Saccharobesus litoralis: one gene and its partner. The protein of the gene in region 1 binds, or shares a complex with, the protein of each later gene. Links are inferred from orthologs where the notes say so. Each region holds a gene or a part of one and is shown in the gene's direction. Other genes may lie near its edges. The genes, in order: dnaB and dnaG.

Region 1 (9,353 bases):
ATCTTGGGAGGAAGAGCGTATCTTAGTTAGAGCCAGCTTTAATGTTGGTCCTGTGCCAATCTCAATATCAGCCGGTGTTGATGGCAGTGTAGGTGCATCTTTAACCATTGGTTATAAACAAAGTCAAATTTACGCCAACGGTGATATTTTATCGACTCAATTCGGTGGTTTTGCCAAAGGCGGGGTCGACTTACTATTAGTGGCAGCAGGCGTTACCATAGAGTTAACCATTATTGATAATGTATTAGCTTTTGATTCATCTGCTGAGCTCGGCTTGCTGGCCGATGGCCAACTCAATCCACATATTGTCTATGCATTTGAGTTAACCGACGACTTAGATGTTATTAGCGGCAAGTTCGGTTTATATGCTGAAGTTCGTAGCGTAAAATGGTGTAAGAAATGGTTTATTCCGTATCCATGCGGCACAAACAAAAACACCTATTATTTATGGTTCTACCAAACGCCAAGTGTGTTTAAAAAGTCGTGGACTATCTACTCTAAAGAAGGCACCTTGTCAGTAAGATGATTACTTTGACTAATATGAGAATGGCAAACGCCATTCTCCTTTGCACAACTGCATTAATCTTACCCACAAAGGCATTGGCTGAACAAAGTTCAGTCAACGCTCAATGTCAACAAAGCTATGTGGTAAAAATAAACACCCAAACAACGTTTGATTTTAATGGCCAACAAATTACTCGTCACAAATTAAACGGTAATTTATCATTAAAACCATTAAATAATGACTTGCAAGGCTTATGGTGGGGAATACATTTCAATAATATTCAGCAAACCGCTAATGGAGAAGTAATCGCTGATGATCCCAGTTACCAAATCCCGTTTGCGGTTTTGCGTAACTTTAACGGGCAACTCATTGATTTTCGTTTTCCTGTTAAATTAGAAAAAAGCCAGCAGGATAAACTAAAAGGACTGGCCTACTACCTACAATATTCAACCGAATGGCAAGAAAAACCTAAACAGAAAGAAATTGATACTATAGGCGAATATCAAGCTATCTATAGCTTTAAAGATAAGCAATTAATTAAGCATAAAACCCAATACAACAACTTAGACCAAGTTGAAATGACCATAGGCACGCTTAATTCAATTGATATTGAGCGTGCAGAGCAACGTTTTACGTTATCTGACTGCTGGTTAGATTCAACGCGAGGCAATCAAAAACTCACCACGGCGAGTGAAGGTCAGGGTTTCACTATGGAAACCTTGCAAACTTACAGTGTTATCCAAACCGCACAAAAAGTTGATAGCCCGCTTTGGCTATTACCGACTGACATTAGTTTGTGGCAAGCACCAACAAAAGCTGAAAAGCCGCTAACCAAAGAAGAACTAGCAGCCTTACGTAAAGCGTTAAGACAAGATATAAAAAATATCAAAATAACCGACTTACGCGCTTCTGATCTGGGTCAGTGGTTAGAAAAATATGACGCGGTAATTGACGAGCTCGGCGTTATGTTGCTGGCAAACGAGTTTAACGATAAAGACGCAATGCGCTTGTTTAATGCCATAGGTTTATTAGATAGTGAAAACAGTCACAAGCTATTAATTAATTTAATGCAAGAGCCTGAACTATCGGAAACTCAGCGATTTAGAGCCATGCGCGCTATCGCAGCAGGCACCAAAGCACTTACAGCCAGTGTCGCTGATAATTTGATAGAAATGCTGGAAAGTGATCACTTCCAAGGCAGTGAATCATTACGCGGTTCGGCTATCATGTCATTGGGTGCGGTTTTACAACGTAGACCAAACAACGCAGCAGCACAACAAGTGACTACCGCATTAACCAACCGCTTGGCGGGTAATAGTAATATTAACGAGCGAGCTTCATTAATTGCTAGCTTGGGTAATACAACTAATCAGGATTTAACCCCTACCATTGCCAAATATGCAAACGACGACTCAGAGCGTGTACGAGCCAATGCAGCATTTGCTCTTGGACAAATGGGCAACAAGCAAGCTTACGATACCCTATCGAATATGCTTCATAGCGAGGGCGATAACCGCCCGCAACAAGCCGTACTGGGGGCATTACAGCGCTTTGAACTAAATGAGCGAGATATTAGCCGTGTAGCAGAAATGGCAAAAGTAAGTAAAAGTGAACGCACACGTGGCAATGCCATTAAAGCATTGGCTACTCAGCAACACGCCAAACAACAAGTTAAAACGGAACTTAAGCAGATTTTAAAATCTGAAAAAAGTAAAAAGAATTTTACTTTAGTCGCTAAAACATTAACCCAAATGCGCAATAGTGATTAGATTAAAAATCAAGCAAACAACAGGAAAAGGTCAGCTATTGCTGACCTTTTTACATTTAGTCATTTCCTCATTTAAGCAAAAACGTCATAATAGCTACCATTCCCACTAGATATAATTTTACCGGATCTCATGGCTGATAACTGGACAAACAACAAAAAGAAAAAGCCAACTTCAATTGAAGATATAAAAGCAGCACCTCATTCACTTGAAGCTGAGCAATCGGTCATCGGTGGCTTACTGTTAGATAACGATACATGGGATCAAGTCGCTGAGCGGGTTGTTGCTCAAGATTTTTTCAATCGTTCAAACCGCTTAGTCTTTGAACGTATGGCAGCACTGGTTGAAGCTGGCAAACCCATAGATTTAATCACATTATCCGAATCACTTGAGCAAGAAAAAGTATTAGAAGATATAGGCGGTTTTGCTTATTTAGCTGAAATCGCTGACAACACGCCAAGTGCAGCCAACATTACCGCTTATGCCGATATTGTGCGTGAACGTGCCGTGGTGCGTGAGCTCATTGGTGTTGCTAACGAAATTGCTGAAGCCGGTTACGATCCGCAAGGCCGCGACAGCAACGAATTATTAGACTTTGCTGAATCTAAAGTTTTTAAAATAGCCGAGCAACGGACTAATAGTACTGAAGGCCCACAAAATATGGGCACAGTATTAGAAAAAACCATTAAACGGATTGAAGAAGCCATGACCCTAGGTAAAGATGGGGTTACTGGTGTCACCAGTGGATTTACCGAACTCGACAAATTAACCGCAGGTTTCCAACCTTCCGATTTAATTATTGTTGCTGCTCGCCCTTCAATGGGTAAAACCACATTTGCCATGAACTTGGTTGAAAACGCCGCGCTCGCCCAAGACAAACCGGTTTTAGTCTTTAGTCTCGAAATGCCGTCAGAACAAATCATGATGCGAACCTTAGCGTCTTTAAGCCGAGTAAACCAGACCAGTGTTCGAACCGGAACATTGGAAGATGAAGATTGGGCGCGCATCTCTTCGACCGTTAGCTTGTTAAATCAAAGACAAAACATTTTCATTGACGATTCTTCAGGCTTAACCCCAACAGAAGTTCGCTCGCGGGCTCGCCGAGTGGCGCGGGATCATGGCGGGATCAGCATGATCATGGTCGATTACCTACAGCTAATGACAGTGCCCGCATTAGCCGATAACCGTACCCTAGAGATCGCCGAAATATCCCGCTCGTTAAAAGCCTTAGCCAAAGAACTTAACGTACCCGTGATTGCCCTATCACAGCTTAACCGTGGCTTGGAACAAAGGGCTGACAAACGCCCTGTTAACTCAGATTTGCGTGAATCAGGTTCAATCGAGCAAGATGCTGACCTTATTATGTTTATCTACCGTGATGAGGTTTACAACGAAAACTCAGAGTTCAAAGGTATAGGTGAAATTATTATAGGTAAGCAACGTAATGGTCCGCTGGGCACAGCTCGTTTAGCCTTCCAAGGGCAATATTCACGTTTTGATAACTTAGCCAATCCTGGCGATTACAGCGACGATTATTAGGCTGGTTTAGTATATTGATGACCTTAACTGGCGTAACCGCCGAAATTAACCTAGATGCCATTAGCCACAACCTTGCACTGGTCAAAAAATTAGCCCCACAATCCAAGGTTATCGCCGTCATTAAAGCCAATGGTTATGGCCATGGTGCGTTAGCTGTGGCTAGTGCATTAACTCATGCCGACTCTTTAGGCGTAGCCCGTTTTAGTGAAGCTGTCGCATTACGCGACGCAGGTGTCGAGCAGACCATTCTACTGCTAGAAGGCTTTTTTAAAGCCAATGAATTACCATATATAGCCAAGCATAATATTGAAACCGTTATCCATTGTGAGGAACAACTCAACGCGTTAAGCCAAGTAAAATTGCCAAAAGCCATTACAGTTTGGCTAAAAATTGATACCGGTATGACTCGGTTGGGGATCAGCCCTGAAGCCTGTTCGCGTTATATGACTGCGTTATCCAGCAACCCTAATGTAAAAGAAATAAGACTGATGTCACATTTTGCCTGTGCTGATGAAAAACAGGCAACAATGAATACTCTACAGCAAAATGGCTTGCAGTCATTAATAAATACCTATTCCTTGCAAGCCTCACTCGCTAACTCTGCAGCGATCCTTAGCCGCCCTACGAGTCATTTAGACTGGGTTAGACCAGGCTTGATTTTGTACGGTATGAGTCCAATAGAAGGATGCCGTATTAGCCAAAATGGCTTTCAAGTAGCAATGACATTAAAATCTCATTTAATCGCAGTAAAACCCATTAAACAGGGCACGACCATAGGTTATGGCGCAACATGGCAAGCCAAGCAAGACACAACCATAGGTGTTGTCGCGATAGGCTATGGTGACGGTTATCCTCGTCATGCAAAATCAGGTACACCTGTGTGGGTCAACGGCAGAATAGTGCCCTTGGTCGGTCGAGTATCAATGGATATGATCACAGTAGACTTAGGCAATAATGCGCAAGACCAAAATGGCGATATGGTTGAATTATGGGGGCAGCATGTGGCCATAGAAAAGGTTGCAGCCTATGCTGATACCATTCCTTATGAATTGACCTGTACGTTAACAACCCGCGTAAGCCGAGCCTATATCACTGACGGGAAAATAGTTGAAATAGCGAGTTAGTTTGACTTTAGCGGCTTAACCAGTCCTTGTAGCCCTTCCATTTTAATTGCCAGTGCTAGCGCCATCAATTGACCTAACTGGCCTTGCGGAAAGCCTTTATTCTGAAACCACAATAAGTATTCCTCGGGTAAATCAATTAGTACGCGACCACTGTATTTACCAAATGGCATTTGTACCTGAGCCAAGCGGACTAAATCATTTTTATCAAACATAGAATCTGAGAATTTAAATTCATTGCCCAGATCTTATCATCTTCTTCCAGCGATTCTATTAACTTTAGTTAATTTGCAACTTCACACTGATGATTTTGAATTATGAGATTTATTTGATTGCCGTGCCATTAAGCATATAAACAAAAAAACAGACCGACGGATGTCGGCCTGTGTACTAAAAAGCTAGCGTAAATATTTTATTTACTCAAAGCGATCAGGTTTTAGGGGAAGCCGTCAAAGCTACCGCATCCGTGCTCTCGCTCCTTACCTACATCCATGTAGGCAAGCTTCGAAACCCCATGAGCATATGCTCTACTATGTGATTGGGGCGAGTAAGCGCTGACAATGAACCATAAGACCTGAGCGAGAAGACTATATTTACTCTAAATCTGGACTAAATTGATTTTGCCCTACATCATAATGAAAACCAATCCCTGCTAATTTATCCTCTAAGCGATCTTCATCTACATCCATCAAAGCCGCTAAGCTTTGCAAATTTCCACATTCGTGGCGTAATTTATCGTTAACGATCCCAAGTAAAATATTAGGGTCCATATTGACACAAGACGTCATATCCATAGCTTACCTCACTTACCTATCGTGCTGACATCAAGATCAGTTTAGTAAAGAGTTCACTATTTAACCAAATAAAAATGGGTGCCTCAGCACCCATTTTTCAAAGTTAGATTAAAATCAATTAGTTATATATCTGATACTTTAATTGATTCTGTACTGGGTAATTCTGGACGACCTCCGCGATTACCTGAACCGCTCACTGTCCAAAGCTGATCAGCGATTTGGCCAATACCGGTGCCATGTCGTCCTCGTTCTAGTGAGGCCCCTGTGTACCATTGACCGACTAACGTATTGTATACCTCCACATCAGCGTGGGCTATTCGCTGGTTAGATTCGCCGCCAACAACAATTAACCTATGGTCAAGCGCAAAGACTGAATGCCCTGCCCGTCCTGTGGGTAAATCTAAATTCAATGCTGACCAAGTTTCAGTTTCAAAATCATATACGTCAACTTGCTTAACAACCAAATTAAAAACTTGTTTGGTTTTAGCCGATGTCGTACGACCACCTGCTGCATAAAGTTTATTGCCAATCACTGCGGTTTGAAAATGATCGCGTGGTTTTAATGCATCCTTTAGCACTCGCCATTGACCTGTAACCGGATCATATTCATCAAACCAAGTGACTGATCCTGTGTAGTGACCATCCGTAATGCCTGATGTCAGATAAATTTTATTTTTGTAAACACTCACTCCAGCCCCGCCACGACGACGATTTTCTGGAATGGCGTGACTCTTTTGCCACGAATCTAAACTCGGATCATATATCCATACATTAGGCACTGCGTCTTCTCGTGGATAGCCACCTGTCATCGCCCCTAAAATGTATATTTTCTCATTAAAAACCACTGGCTGAAAATGATGCATTTGCATTGGCATTTTTGATTTTATCGACCAAGTATTACTGTTAACGTCATATACATTAACGTTTTTCTTGCCGCGGCCACCGAGTAAATACAGCTTATCGCCCAAGGCAACTAGCCCAGCTTCATGACGGTTTTGCAACTTACCTTGTGTTTTTACTGTCTGCCAACTCGCGACTTTTGAGGCCATTATCGGCTCTGAAGTCGACATACAAGCAGACAAAACCACAACACTCATTACAACAGCAGTAATGATTCGAGTATTTGCGTACCACTGACTAAACAAAGTATTCATGATTAAACTCTTTAAAAACAATCGTGTAAGCACCCTTATACCAGCAATTGTTTGCAGTTTATGTATTAATATTTACTATTACGAATGCAATATTTCGTGAAGTTATCCTCTGCTGTCACATCGACGAGCAAAAAACTAACAACTTTTGGGTAAAAAACACTTGAAATTGGAACCCTAAATAAACTAAGTTTGGGTTTAGTAACAAGTGTTAACGATTCAGAGCCTTGACGTGTCGACCTTAAATTTATACAAGAACGGCAATATCAAGCTTGATAAAAATGCGCTCTGAGAAATGACATAATACAAAGCTTACTGATTAACTCATTACATATCCTTTAACATTTAACAGTAATGAGGTTTTATTTTCTTTCAATGACGAAAGATAAGCCTGCTTTCAGGCAAGCAATGGCGCAGATAATAAATACTCGCATTTCATTTGACTGTTATATAAACGTCACAATTTATTAACATGATTTTGATTTACTGCGAACTAAAGATACTAAAGCAATGCCCATAAAATAAGGAGCAATCATGGAAAGCAACAATACTGAAATGGCTAACATAGAAAAAGCTTCACGAGGCCGCCCAGCCCAAAAGCGAAAATGGCGTGAAATAGAGATGCTTAAAGATAAACATCGTCTACGTCGCGAGTTAAAAGAATTGGATTTCTTAGATGAAGTCGACTTTGACAGCATTGCAATTTAATTAAAAACGGCTCCTTTTGGGAGCCGTTTTTGCTTGTACAATGCATGTTGAACAAGGTAATTAGCAAGTATTGACTATACGCAATACTTGCTAATTTCACTCGAGTGACTTGTGCTAGACTTGCCAATTAATCGGTGTTTTAGCCATTTTTTGTAATAACTGATTGGTTTTCGAAAAATGACGACACCCGAAAAAACCTCTGTGAGCCGACAAAGGAGATGGATGAACTGACTCCAACACATGATGTTTAGTGCGATCAATAAAACGCCCTTTCTTTTGAGCGTGAGCCCCCCAAAGTAAAAACACTAAGCCTTGCTTGGACTCATTCAACGCTGCAATCATTGCATCGGTAAACGTTTCCCAACCACACTTGGCATGAGAGTGGGCTTTACCTTGCTCGACTGTTAATACCGTATTTAACAACAACACTCCCTGCTCAGCCCATGATTGTAAATAACCCTGCTGTGGAATAGTAAAGCCGTCTATGTCACTCGCCAGCTCTTTGTAAATATTGACCAAGCTCGGCGGAACCTTAATGTCAGGCAACACAGAAAAACATAATCCATGCGCTTGTCCTGGACCATGATACGGATCCTGTCCCAAAATAACGACCTGTACATCATCAAATTCGGTTGAGTTAAAAGCGGAAAAAACCTGATCTTGTGGTGGATAAATGGTTTTGTCAGCCTCACGCTCCGCTTGAACAAATGCCATTACTTGTTTGAAATAATCCTTTTGTTCTTCTTTGTTAATCAATTCAGTCCAAGTTGTCATCATCATTTTCCGATTTAAAGGCTGTCCGATTTCAATGTTTCCGTTAAAAGTATTACCGCATATACAACAAAGCCCTGCAAGGCAGGGCTTTGTTACTCATATAAGCGTTATGGTTAACTAAACTTCGTAGTTAGACAATTAACCAAGCTTTTTGATCATGTAAGCTTTAAGCGCTTCAAAGTCAGCCGGTAACTCATCAGATAAAATGGTTTTATTCGCCACTTCTGCTAATTCTTTAGGTAAAGCCACAGGCGTACCTAAAATATTTTCAACTGATTCTTTAAACTTAGCTGGATGAGCAGTTCCTAAGAATATCCCCACTTCATCATCAGCTAATGAACGCTTAAGTGCTTTGTAGGCAACACCAGCGTGAGGTTCGCTAACGTAACCTAGTTCGTTTAGCTGTTTAACGGCTATTTGCGTGTATTCTTCGTCAACACTGTCGCCAGTGATAAGCGCTTTATCTGTATAACCATACTCAACCATAGCTTCAATACGCGGCCAGTTATTTGGCGCGCTAACATCCATTGCATTCGATAAAGTGGCAATAGTTTTGTTAGGCGACCATTCACCTGTTTTAAGGTAACGCGGCACGGTATCATTAACATTAGTCGCGGCAATAAAACGCTTAATAGGTAGTCCCATGGCTTTAGCAATCACTGCAGCCGTTAAATTACCAAAGTTTCCGCTCGGTACAGAAATAACTGCTTTAGCGCGTTCTTCTTTTGGTAACTGCGCTATCGCTTCAAAGTAATAGCAAACCTGCGCTAATAAACGACTAATATTGATAGAGTTAGCTGAGTTTAAGTGCAAACCATCACGGATCTCAGTGGAATCGAATGAGTCTTTAACAAGCTGCTGGCAGCTATCAAAATCACCGTCGACTTCAACAGTGTGGATGTTTTCACCTAAAGTACAGAAAAGCTTTTCCTGTAGCGAACTGATCATGCCTTTAGGATAAAGAATAACAACATCAATACCTTTTAAACCATAAA
Region 2 (9,385 bases), 530 kb from region 1 along the record:
GCAAAAGAGTTTAAACGCTTTTGTGCTGGGCAAGCTGAATTCATTCAAATGTATCTCGAGATCCAAATCCAAGCGGCACTGATAAATGGTCAATTAAACGCGAAAGCAGAAGATATTTTACATACCGTAGGAAAAATCCTCGGCTACAGTCAAGACCAGTTACATAAGCTCATTTCGCAGGTGATCGCGGCAAACCGCTTCCATCAAGAGTCTGATCGTGCCAAGCGCAATAGCCATCAAGGCACACAACAGCCTAAATACAACACTTCTGCGCTGCCCGCTGCCTATCAAATGTTAGGGCTGGATGAGAATTGTGAAGAGAAACAAGCCAAGAAAGCCTACAAAAAGCTCATGGCACAACACCATCCTGACAAACTGGCTTCTCAAGGATTACCAGAACAAGCTTTGCAATTAGCCAAAGAGAAAGCGCAAGATATTCAAGCCGCTTGGCAGTTAATTAAAGAACATAAAGGTTGGTAAACGACTATACCGTTCTTTGCGGAACGAGTTGACTCACAGAACTTGCAAGCCTAAAGGCTCGCCTACGATATTAACTACCAACCGAGATAAGCAATATAACCGACAATTTCTTTGGTTAAGCGAGCATCTCTTTGCTCCCAACCTCTATCACCAAATAGTTGGCGCTGGCGATAGTGCATGGTGAGTAATTTACGCGCATAACGTTTACGGCTAGCCACTGTCGCTTTAGCCCATGGATTATCGTAGTCAGACCAAATATCCAATATCGGAGTTTGCAGTTCAGCTATTTTCTTAGGTAAGGCTTTATTGGCTTTATAATCAGCAAGGTAAGGCTGCACTAACACAAAGATTTCCGGTTCACTTAGAGTTTGCGCATGGTATAGCTCAGTTAAAAAACCGGCGGTTGCACCTTGGGCCACTACCATAATAATTCCCGGATAATCGCCTGCCATATTAAGCAAAGCTTGCATTCTAATTTGTAATTTTTGCTTTTGCTGAGTTTGCCCCTCTGCCGAAATAAACTCTGCGCTTTGATAGGCACTTTGTAGATAAGTCTCGCGATTGCTATCGTTAATTCGCCCCTGTTCATGATAAGGTTCAGGCGCTCCGGCGGCAATGGTAACCCAGCCATGGGCATTTAACGAATAACGTAAATGCCCATATGCTTGAGTTTGCATTTGGCTCAGTGACGAGTCTGCCATCAAGATCGCCACACCCCGTGTGAACGACGTATCTTGCTCACTCACTAAGGCAACAAAAGTTGAATCCCCAGCTACCAACTCTTTAACTTCGTCACTATCGCCAAATCTTTTAAGATCTTGACTCAATAACTGTGTTTTCGCCGTCGGTAATATCAATTTTTGCTCAGCCGCTAGCGACGCACTTAAGCAATAGGTGATTGAAATTAGGACTAATACAGCTAGCCAAGATAAATTATTACGTGCTTTCATAACCAAGTTATCGGCAATCAAAGACTAAGCTTTACTGAAAAGTAACCGTGAAAAAAGCTATCGAATTAAAATGGACAAGGGCAATTGAAATCTAGCCACTCATGGCTAACCGGATGATAAAACCCCAATTGTTCAGCATGCAATTGCAATCGACAAGCCGCGGCAAAACCATCAGGCTCTGCATAAAATTTATCGCCAAGAATAGCATGACCAATTTGCTGCATATGCACGCGTAATTGATGAGAACGCCCAGTAACAGGCGTTAAGGCCACTCGACAAAACTTAAACCCTTGAGCATCTACGCCTTTATCCATTAATCGCCAGTAGGTCGTCGACGGTTTACCGCTTTCAAAACAAACTTTTTGCTTAGGGCGGTTAGGCCAATCACAAATTAAAGGTAATTCGACAATACCTTGTGTTGAATGTGGATGGCCTGATAATCGGGCAATATAGGTTTTACTGGTTTGGCGCTCCTGAAATTGACGCGCTAACGCACTGTGCGCAGGTTTATTTAACGCCATTAACATGATGCCAGACGTTGACATATCCAACCGATGAACAATGCCTACCGTTGGGTAAACCCGCTTAACTCGTACCTCTAAGCTATCTTGGTGTTCAGGCGCTTTGCCTCGTACCGACAACAGCCCATTAGGTTTGTCGCAAACTAAAATGTCATCATCCGCATACAAAATATTCAAATACGGTTCTAACGGTGGATTATAAACAAACGACGACATAATTAATTCTGCAAATAACCTAAAATTTAAAGATAAACAAAAGCTAGCAACGCAGCGCCCAAAATGAGTCGGTAGATGACAAAAGGCAACATACCAATGCTATTAATGGCTTTTAAAAATAAATGAATACAAGCATAAGCGCTGACAAAGGCAAATAAGCCACCGGTTATCATCGCCATCAAATCCATAGCGGGCTCTGCCTCGTCCGTAGCCAGTTTTAAACTGTAGTAAGTCGCCGCCGCTAAAATAATAGGAATTGACAGTAAAAATGAAAAACGCGCTGCGGCATCTCGAGTTAACCCCAGCATCAAACCCGCTGTAATGGTTGCACCTGAACGAGATGTACCAGGGATCACGGCTAACGCTTGGGCAAAACCGACCCCCATAGCAACCTTCCAATTTAATGTATCCAAGGTTTTAACTTGCGTAGCTTTAGCATCTGCCCACCACAATAACAAACCAAAGCCTATCGTAGTCGAAGCAATAACGAGAGGAGAACGCGCGTAATCTTCAACAAATCCCGTCATTAGGTAGCCAAAAACCACCCCTGGAACAGTTGCAAAAATAATAAGCCAGCCCAAACGACTGTTTTGCGTTTGCTGTTTCGTTGACAGTGACTTTAACCAAGCAAATAAAATATCACCGACTTCTTTACGAAAATAAATCAAAACGGCTAACAGCGAGCCAACGTGAACTGCAACATCAAATGCAGTGCCTTGATCTTGCCAACCTAAAATTTGCGCCGGTAAAATAAGGTGAGCAGAGCTCGATATAGGTAAAAATTCAGTAATACCTTGAATTATAGCCAATACAATAATCTGAAGGGTTGTCATTCTCTATCCCTGTCCTTGTTAAATGTTATGTTATAGTCTTCTCGCTCAGGTCTTATGGTTCATTGTCGGCGCTTACTCTCGACTTTGGCTCCTACGTCGTCCTACTACCTAAATCCCTTTAGGCAGCCCCAATCACATAGTAGAGCATATGCTCATGGGGTCTCGAAGCTTGACGGCTTTGCCTACATGGATGTAGGTACTTAGGTTTCGTCTGGAACTAGAAACCTGCCCCTAAAACCTGATCGCTTTGACTATATTTGAACTAAAAGTTAAACGGAACAATATGTAATTTTTGCTGTGTTTTGTCGTATTCATTCCACATTTGCTGATACGTTTTAAGCACTGTTGGGTGAATTTCCGTTGGCGCTAATTCAGCCAAAGGCCACAAAACAAAGGCATTTTTGGTAATTTCATCTCGCGGTAAAACAACGGGCTCAGATACCACTAATTGGTCGTAGGTAAGCAGATCTAAATCCAAGGTTCGTGAGCTAAACTTTTCGCACTTTCGTACACGACCATTGCTATCCTCAATTTGCTTGAGTAAAGCAACCACCTCAGCAATTGATTTATCTGTCTGCGCACTCGCTGCGAGATTTAAAAAAGGATCACCATTAAAACCCACAGCTTCACTTTCAAATACTGGCGAAAGAACAACATTTTCAAACGCCAACTTAAGTGCATTAACGCCGTTTAAAATATGCTGTTCTCGTTCTACATTACTGCCAATACTAATGAAGATCAGCGCCATTAGTTGCTCACTCCATTTTCAGCCGTGAGTGTGCCTCGTTCAATAATGACCCCGACACTAGTGGCTTGTTTAACAGCGCCTGGTTTAGCCAATTTAATTTTCAACCAAGAAACATTAAATTGCTGCATAATTAAAGCAGCGACCTGTTCAGCCATGGTTTCAATTAACTCAAACTGGCGTGAGCTAGCAAAATCACAAACCGCTTGCGAGACTTTGGCATAATCTAATGCTAAGTTGATATCATCGGTTTGCGCGGCGGGTTTGTTAGGCCAAGCCATTTCAATCGTAAAAATTAATTTTTGTCGAATGCGCTTTTCCCAATCGTAAACACCAATACAGGAATCTACGCTCAAGTTCTCAATAAAAACAATTGCCATAGTGAAGTGTCAAATTCTTTGCTATTCTTGCCTGCGTTAAAACTGAGCAAGTGTCATTTATAAAATATTCAGGCAGATTAAGCGGCAACAAGGCTCAAAGACTTAATTAAAATCAAGTCAATCAACTAAGTTATCGTTAGATAAGAATCAGCCAAAAAGTGGTAGCGAGTCTAAGCTGACAAGTTTACCCTATTTTACTAAAAGGAAAAATACAGGACTGATGACGAATTTATTCTGGCCTATGCTGGTCATTGCATATTTGATAGGTTCATTATCAGGCGCTCGCTTGGCGCATGTATTCTTTCGTACCCCCAACCCACTCACACATGGCTCAGGAAACCCTGGGGCAACCAACATGTACCGTATCGGTGGCGCAAAAGCGGCGGCATTCACCTTTTTATTCGATACATTTAAAGCGGTTATACCTGTTTATGGCTCATACTTCCTTGGCTTACCACCAATTGAGTTAGGTATCATCGCGATTATCGCTTGTATGGGCCATATTTGGCCTGTGTATTACCGCTTTAAAGGCGGAAAAGGGGTCGCAACCGCATTTGGTTCAATGCTTCCACTGGGATTAGATTTGGGCTTACTGCTTGTGACAACTTGGACCGCAGTTTTATACAAGTCGCGCTTTTCTTCCTTAGCGTCGATAACCACAGCGGGAATTGCGCCGCTATATGTTTACTTCTTAAAGCCAGACTATGTATACCCAAGTTTAATGCTATGTTTACTCATTGTCGGCCGTCACACCGCCAATATTCGACGCTTACTAGATGGCAATGAAAGAACAATGGATGAAAAACATCTATCCGCTTTACGAAAATTAAAAAGAAAAGCGAAGAGAAAAGATCCTTGATCTCCGCCTAAAACTTAAACCGCAGGCAACTCTTCAATTGGCCAGCGCGGTTTAACCACTGCATCCAAAGTGGTTTGGCCCGCTTTAAGCCTTTGCATGCCCGCATAAGCAATCATAGCGCCGTTATCGGTACAAAATTCAGTACGCGGATAATACACTTGCCCGCCTAACTTACGCATTAACTCAGCTAATTGCTCACGTAAAAAGACATTGGCACTCACCCCACCAGCAATGACCAATCGCTTAAGCCCTGTTTGCTTTAACGCTCGCTTACATTTAATTAATAAGGTATCAACGGCGGCTTCTTGGAATGCATAGGCGATGTCAGCTAATGTTTGCTGATCTGCATTATCCACACCCCCTTCCGCGCGTAATGTATTAGCTGTGAAGGTTTTTAACCCAGAAAAACTAAAGTCTAACCCTGGACGATCTGTCATTGGACGTGGAAATTTATAGCGCCCAGCTTGACCTTGTTCTGCTAATTTGGCCAACCTTGGCCCACCTGGATAATCTAAATTCATTAATTTAGCGGTTTTATCGAAGGCCTCACCCACCGCATCGTCAATACTCTCACCTAAAATTCGGTATTGGCCAATGCCTTGTACTTCAACGAGTAAAGTATGCCCCCCAGAAACAAGCAAAGCGATAAAAGGAAATTCAGGTACATCATCTTCCAGCATTGGCGCTAACAAATGTCCTTCCATATGATGCACTGGGACAACAGGCTTTTGCCATGCAAAGCCTAATCCTCGCGCGACGGTTGAGCCCACTAATAATGCACCAACTAGACCAGGGCCCGCCGTATAAGCAATACCATCGATATCGTCCTTGGATGAATTGGCCTGTTTTAGCGCGGCTTCAATTAAGGGTAATGTTTTACGCACATGGTCGCGAGAGGCTAACTCTGGCACCACACCACCGTAATCGGCATGTAACTTAACCTGACTATATAATTGATGGGCTAACAGGCCTTGCTGATCGTCATAAATCGCAATGCCGGTCTCATCACATGAAGTTTCAATACCGATAATTCGCATAAGTTACACTCTTAAAACAGGCTGGCCGCGCATTTTAGCGACGTTGGCATTTTTTTCAAACAAAAGTTGCTTTACAAGCATAAGGCCTTGGGTTTAGAATGCCGCACCATTTTTTAGTCACTCGTTCATTATTTAGGCAGAGCGAGTTTAAATTAACATCCTTGAGGTGATTTTTAATGCCAGTTATTAAGGTAAAAGATAACGAGCCGTTTGACGTAGCTTTACGCCGTTTCAAGCGTTCATGTGAAAAAGCGGGTATCCTTTCAGAAGTTCGTCGTCGCGAGCACTATGAAAAGCCAACTTCTGAGCGTAAGCGTAAAAAAGCTGCTGCAGTTAAGCGTTCTGCTAAAAAAGTAGCTCGCGAAAACGCACGTCGTACTCGTCTTTACTAAGAATTAGATTCAACTCATGAGCTTAATTGCCCAGTTAAAGGACGCACAAAAAGACGCGATGCGAGCGAAAGATAAAGCTCGCCTTGGAACTATTCGTATGGCTTTAGCCGCGATCAAACAAATTGAGATCGACGAGAAAAAAGAGCTGAATGATGACGATGTCATCGCCGTTTTAACCAAAATGGTTAAACAACGTAAAGACTCTTTTAGCCAATTCCAAGATGCTGGCCGCGAAGACTTAGCTGCTAACGAAGCCGCCGAGATTGAAGTAATTGAAGGTTTCTTGCCTGCTAAATTAAGCGAAGCCGAAATTAAAGAATTGATATCTGCTGCCATCACATCATCAGGTGCACAAGGTATGCAAGATATGGGGAAAGTCATGGGCGTGTTAAAACCCCAGATCCAAGGCCGCGCCGATATGGGTGCCGTAAGTCAGCAGGTAAGAGCTGCTTTAAATAGCTAATACCCTTTCTCCAAATACGACTTTCACAAAACCGCACTCGTTGCGGTTTTGTTTTTTCTGACTGACAACAAAAGCAAAACCCTCTAAGATAACTGGGTTAATCAATCGCTAAAAACTGAAGTAACCAATATGGCTGGCCGCATCCCTCGCCCCTTTTTAGATGACCTAATTGCTAGAACCGATATCGTTGAATTAATCGACAGCCGTGTTCGTCTAAAAAAAGCAGGGCGTAATTATCAAGCCTGCTGCCCATTCCACAACGAAAAGTCACCCTCGTTTACTGTCGCACCTGATAAACAGTTTTATCATTGTTTTGGTTGCGGAGCCCATGGCAATGTAATTTCGTTTTTGATGGAGCATGACAGGTTAGAATTTGTTGATGCCGTTGAAGAACTTGCCGGTATGCACGGTATGGAAGTACCCCGTGAACAAGGTGGCAATCCGCAAGACGCGCACAAAAGTCAGCAAATTAAAGCCGATTGGGATGTTATGCAAAATGCCGCTGTTTTTTTTCAGCAACAGTTAGTTCAGCATCCAAATTCAGCTAATGTGCAAGCCTATATTCAAGGCCGTGGGTTAGACCAAAGTACCGTCGAGCGTTTTCAAATCGGTTACGCCCCCGACGGTTGGGATGGCTTACTCAAAACATTAGGCCGTGATCAGCAATCTGCCTATCAACTGCGTGACTTAGGCATGCTGATCGAAAATGATAACAAACGCTTATACGACCGTTTTCGTGATCGCTTAATGTTCCCTATTCATGACCGCCGTGGCAAATGTATTGGTTTTGGTGGTCGAGTTTTCGGCGACGGCACGCCCAAATATCTCAATTCACCGGAAACGCGAATTTTCCATAAAGGCAAAGAGCTATATGGCTTATATCAAGCACGGCAAAATAATCGCCGCTTAGAGCGTTTATTAGTTGTAGAAGGTTATATGGATGTGGTTGCATTAGCACAAGCGGGTATAGGTTATGCTGTTGCCTCACTTGGCACCGCAACCACACCAGAACAAATCCAACTAATGCTACGTTATGCACCAGAAATTGTCTGCTGTTACGATGGCGACAGAGCGGGTCGCTCAGCCGCTTGGCGCGCTTTAGAAAATGCCCTGCCTTATTTAACCGATAACGTAAAAATGCGCTTTGTATTTTTACCGGATAAAGAAGATCCAGACAGCCTAGTCAAACAAATTGGCCAACAGGCATTTGAAAAGCTGATTGACGAAGCCACGCCAATAGAGACTTTTTTATTTGAAGAACTCGCGCAACAAGCCAATATTGACAGTTTACAAGGTAAAGCCAAGCTGAATGAGCTGCTAACCCCAATATTAACCCAAATGCCGGATGGTGAAGTTAAACGTCTATTGATAGATAAGCTGGAACAAAAGACACGAGTAGAAAAAGCAAGAACGTCTAATACAGATAAATTAAAACATGCCAAACAAAAGCGAGCTTTGTATAACGAAAAAACCAACAGCAAAGCCACACCTATACGTAAAGCTTTAGCTCTGCTACTTGAAAATCCCAAATTAGCCAGCACATTACAACATATGACGGATGCGCAAATTTTGGCATTTTCCCAAGTGGATATGGCCGGCGTGAATCTCTTTATAGAAGTACTCATGTATTGCCGGAATCATCCCGATTGTAATGCAGCCCAAGTATTGGAACATTGGCGTCAAAGCCCTAATCAAGCCACCTTAGCTAAAGTGATGGCTTGGGAACACCATGTAGCTCCAGAAAACCAACAACAGGTGTTTCTCGATATCATGGAAAATATTTTGGTTTTATTTGTCAAACAGCGTAAAGAAGTATTAATGAACAAAGCTCGAATGAACCTCCTTCGACAAAATGAAAAACAAGAGCTAGAGCAATTGTTAAAAATGTAGGCAAAGCTAGCAAACAGCGCCTATAGTTAGCATCAAAGCGCATGTTAAATAGACATGCATATAAAATGCATTATTTTTAATACAGTAATTAACAGACCGTGTTATAATTGGTCGTTTACTGTCCTCGTATTTTGACCAACTAAAGATTATAAGTGGAAGCCTGTATGGAGCCAAACCGCCAGTCACAACTAAAGCTTCTCGTTGCTAAAGGCAAAGAACAAGGTTATTTAACCTATGCTGAAGTCAACGATCACCTTCCTCAGGAAATTGTCGACTCAGATCAAATTGAAGACATCATTGGTATGATCAACGATATGGGTATTCAGGTGTTTGAAACAGCACCTGATGCCGATCAACTTTTGATGGCTGAAGAAACCAATACTACCGATGAAGATGCGGCTGAAGCGGCCGCACAAGCACTTGCAACGGTAGAAAGTGAAATTGGTCGTACGACTGACCCTGTGCGTATGTACATGCGTGAAATGGGTACCGTTGAACTACTCACTCGCGAAGGCGAAATAGAAATTGCCAAGCGCATTGAAGATGGTATTAACCAAGTACAATCTTCAGTTGCTGAATACCCAGATTCAATGTCTCACTTATTAAGCGAGTGGGACAG

The links.
Region 2: the proteins of dnaB (region 1) and dnaG are in contact, whole or in part, in a crystal structure (PDB 2R6A), measured with the Geobacillus stearothermophilus proteins. The link is inferred for Saccharobesus litoralis from one-to-one orthologs. Residues at the interface, in WP_033016901.1 of Geobacillus stearothermophilus: Ser13, Glu15, Ala16, Gln18, Glu91, Leu92, Asp94, Ala95, Val96, Pro97, Thr98, Ala99, Ala100, Asn101, Tyr104, Tyr105, Ile108; in WP_049624496.1 of Geobacillus stearothermophilus: Lys456, Leu457, Leu458, Pro459, Ala460, Asn463, Ala464, Leu467, Leu535, Leu536, Ile537, Ala538, Gln544, Glu545, Asp548, Tyr549, His552.

The regions. Positions count from the first base shown.
Region 1 is NZ_CP026604.1:3,517,121-3,526,473, reverse strand. The notes cover bases 1,653-4,606. They hold dnaB (replicative DNA helicase), read left to right. Parts: upstream 1,653-2,403; coding sequence 2,404-3,810; downstream 3,811-4,606. Other genes in these bases: alr (alanine racemase), read left to right, coding at 3,828-4,606; C2869_RS12630 (HEAT repeat domain-containing protein), read left to right, coding at 1,653-2,274. Outside these bases: C2869_RS12635 (hypothetical protein), read left to right, coding at 1-526; more of C2869_RS12630, read left to right, coding at 541-1,652; more of alr, read left to right, coding at 4,607-4,934; C2869_RS12615 (DUF3820 family protein), read right to left, coding at 4,931-5,146; C2869_RS12610 (DUF4250 domain-containing protein), read right to left, coding at 5,525-5,725; C2869_RS12605 (Kelch repeat-containing protein), read right to left, coding at 5,848-6,879; C2869_RS12600 (DUF3545 family protein), read left to right, coding at 7,411-7,584; ung (uracil-DNA glycosylase), read right to left, coding at 7,699-8,358; thrC (threonine synthase), read right to left, coding at 8,497-9,353. UniProt on the Escherichia coli protein: The main replicative DNA helicase, it participates in initiation and elongation during chromosome replication. Travels ahead of the DNA replisome, separating dsDNA into templates for DNA synthesis.
Region 2 is NZ_CP026604.1:2,992,612-3,001,996, reverse strand. The notes cover bases 6,400-9,385. They hold dnaG (DNA primase), read left to right. Parts: upstream 6,400-7,005; coding sequence 7,006-8,766; downstream 8,767-9,385. Other genes in these bases: rpoD (RNA polymerase sigma factor RpoD), read left to right, coding at 8,931-9,385; C2869_RS10715 (GatB/YqeY domain-containing protein), read left to right, coding at 6,430-6,876; rpsU (30S ribosomal protein S21), read left to right, coding at 6,400-6,413. In the rest of the region: co-chaperone DjlA, read left to right, coding at 1-480; C2869_RS10755 (DUF3530 family protein), read right to left, coding at 555-1,430; C2869_RS10750 (pseudouridine synthase), read right to left, coding at 1,496-2,167; C2869_RS10745 (undecaprenyl-diphosphate phosphatase), read right to left, coding at 2,194-3,000; folK (2-amino-4-hydroxy-6-hydroxymethyldihydropteridine diphosphokinase), read right to left, coding at 3,263-3,748; folB (dihydroneopterin aldolase), read right to left, coding at 3,748-4,125; glycerol-3-phosphate 1-O-acyltransferase PlsY, read left to right, coding at 4,346-4,984; tRNA (adenosine(37)-N6)-threonylcarbamoyltransferase complex transferase subunit TsaD, read right to left, coding at 4,999-6,021; more of rpsU, read left to right, coding at 6,198-6,399. UniProt on the Escherichia coli protein: RNA polymerase that catalyzes the synthesis of short RNA molecules used as primers for DNA polymerase during DNA replication.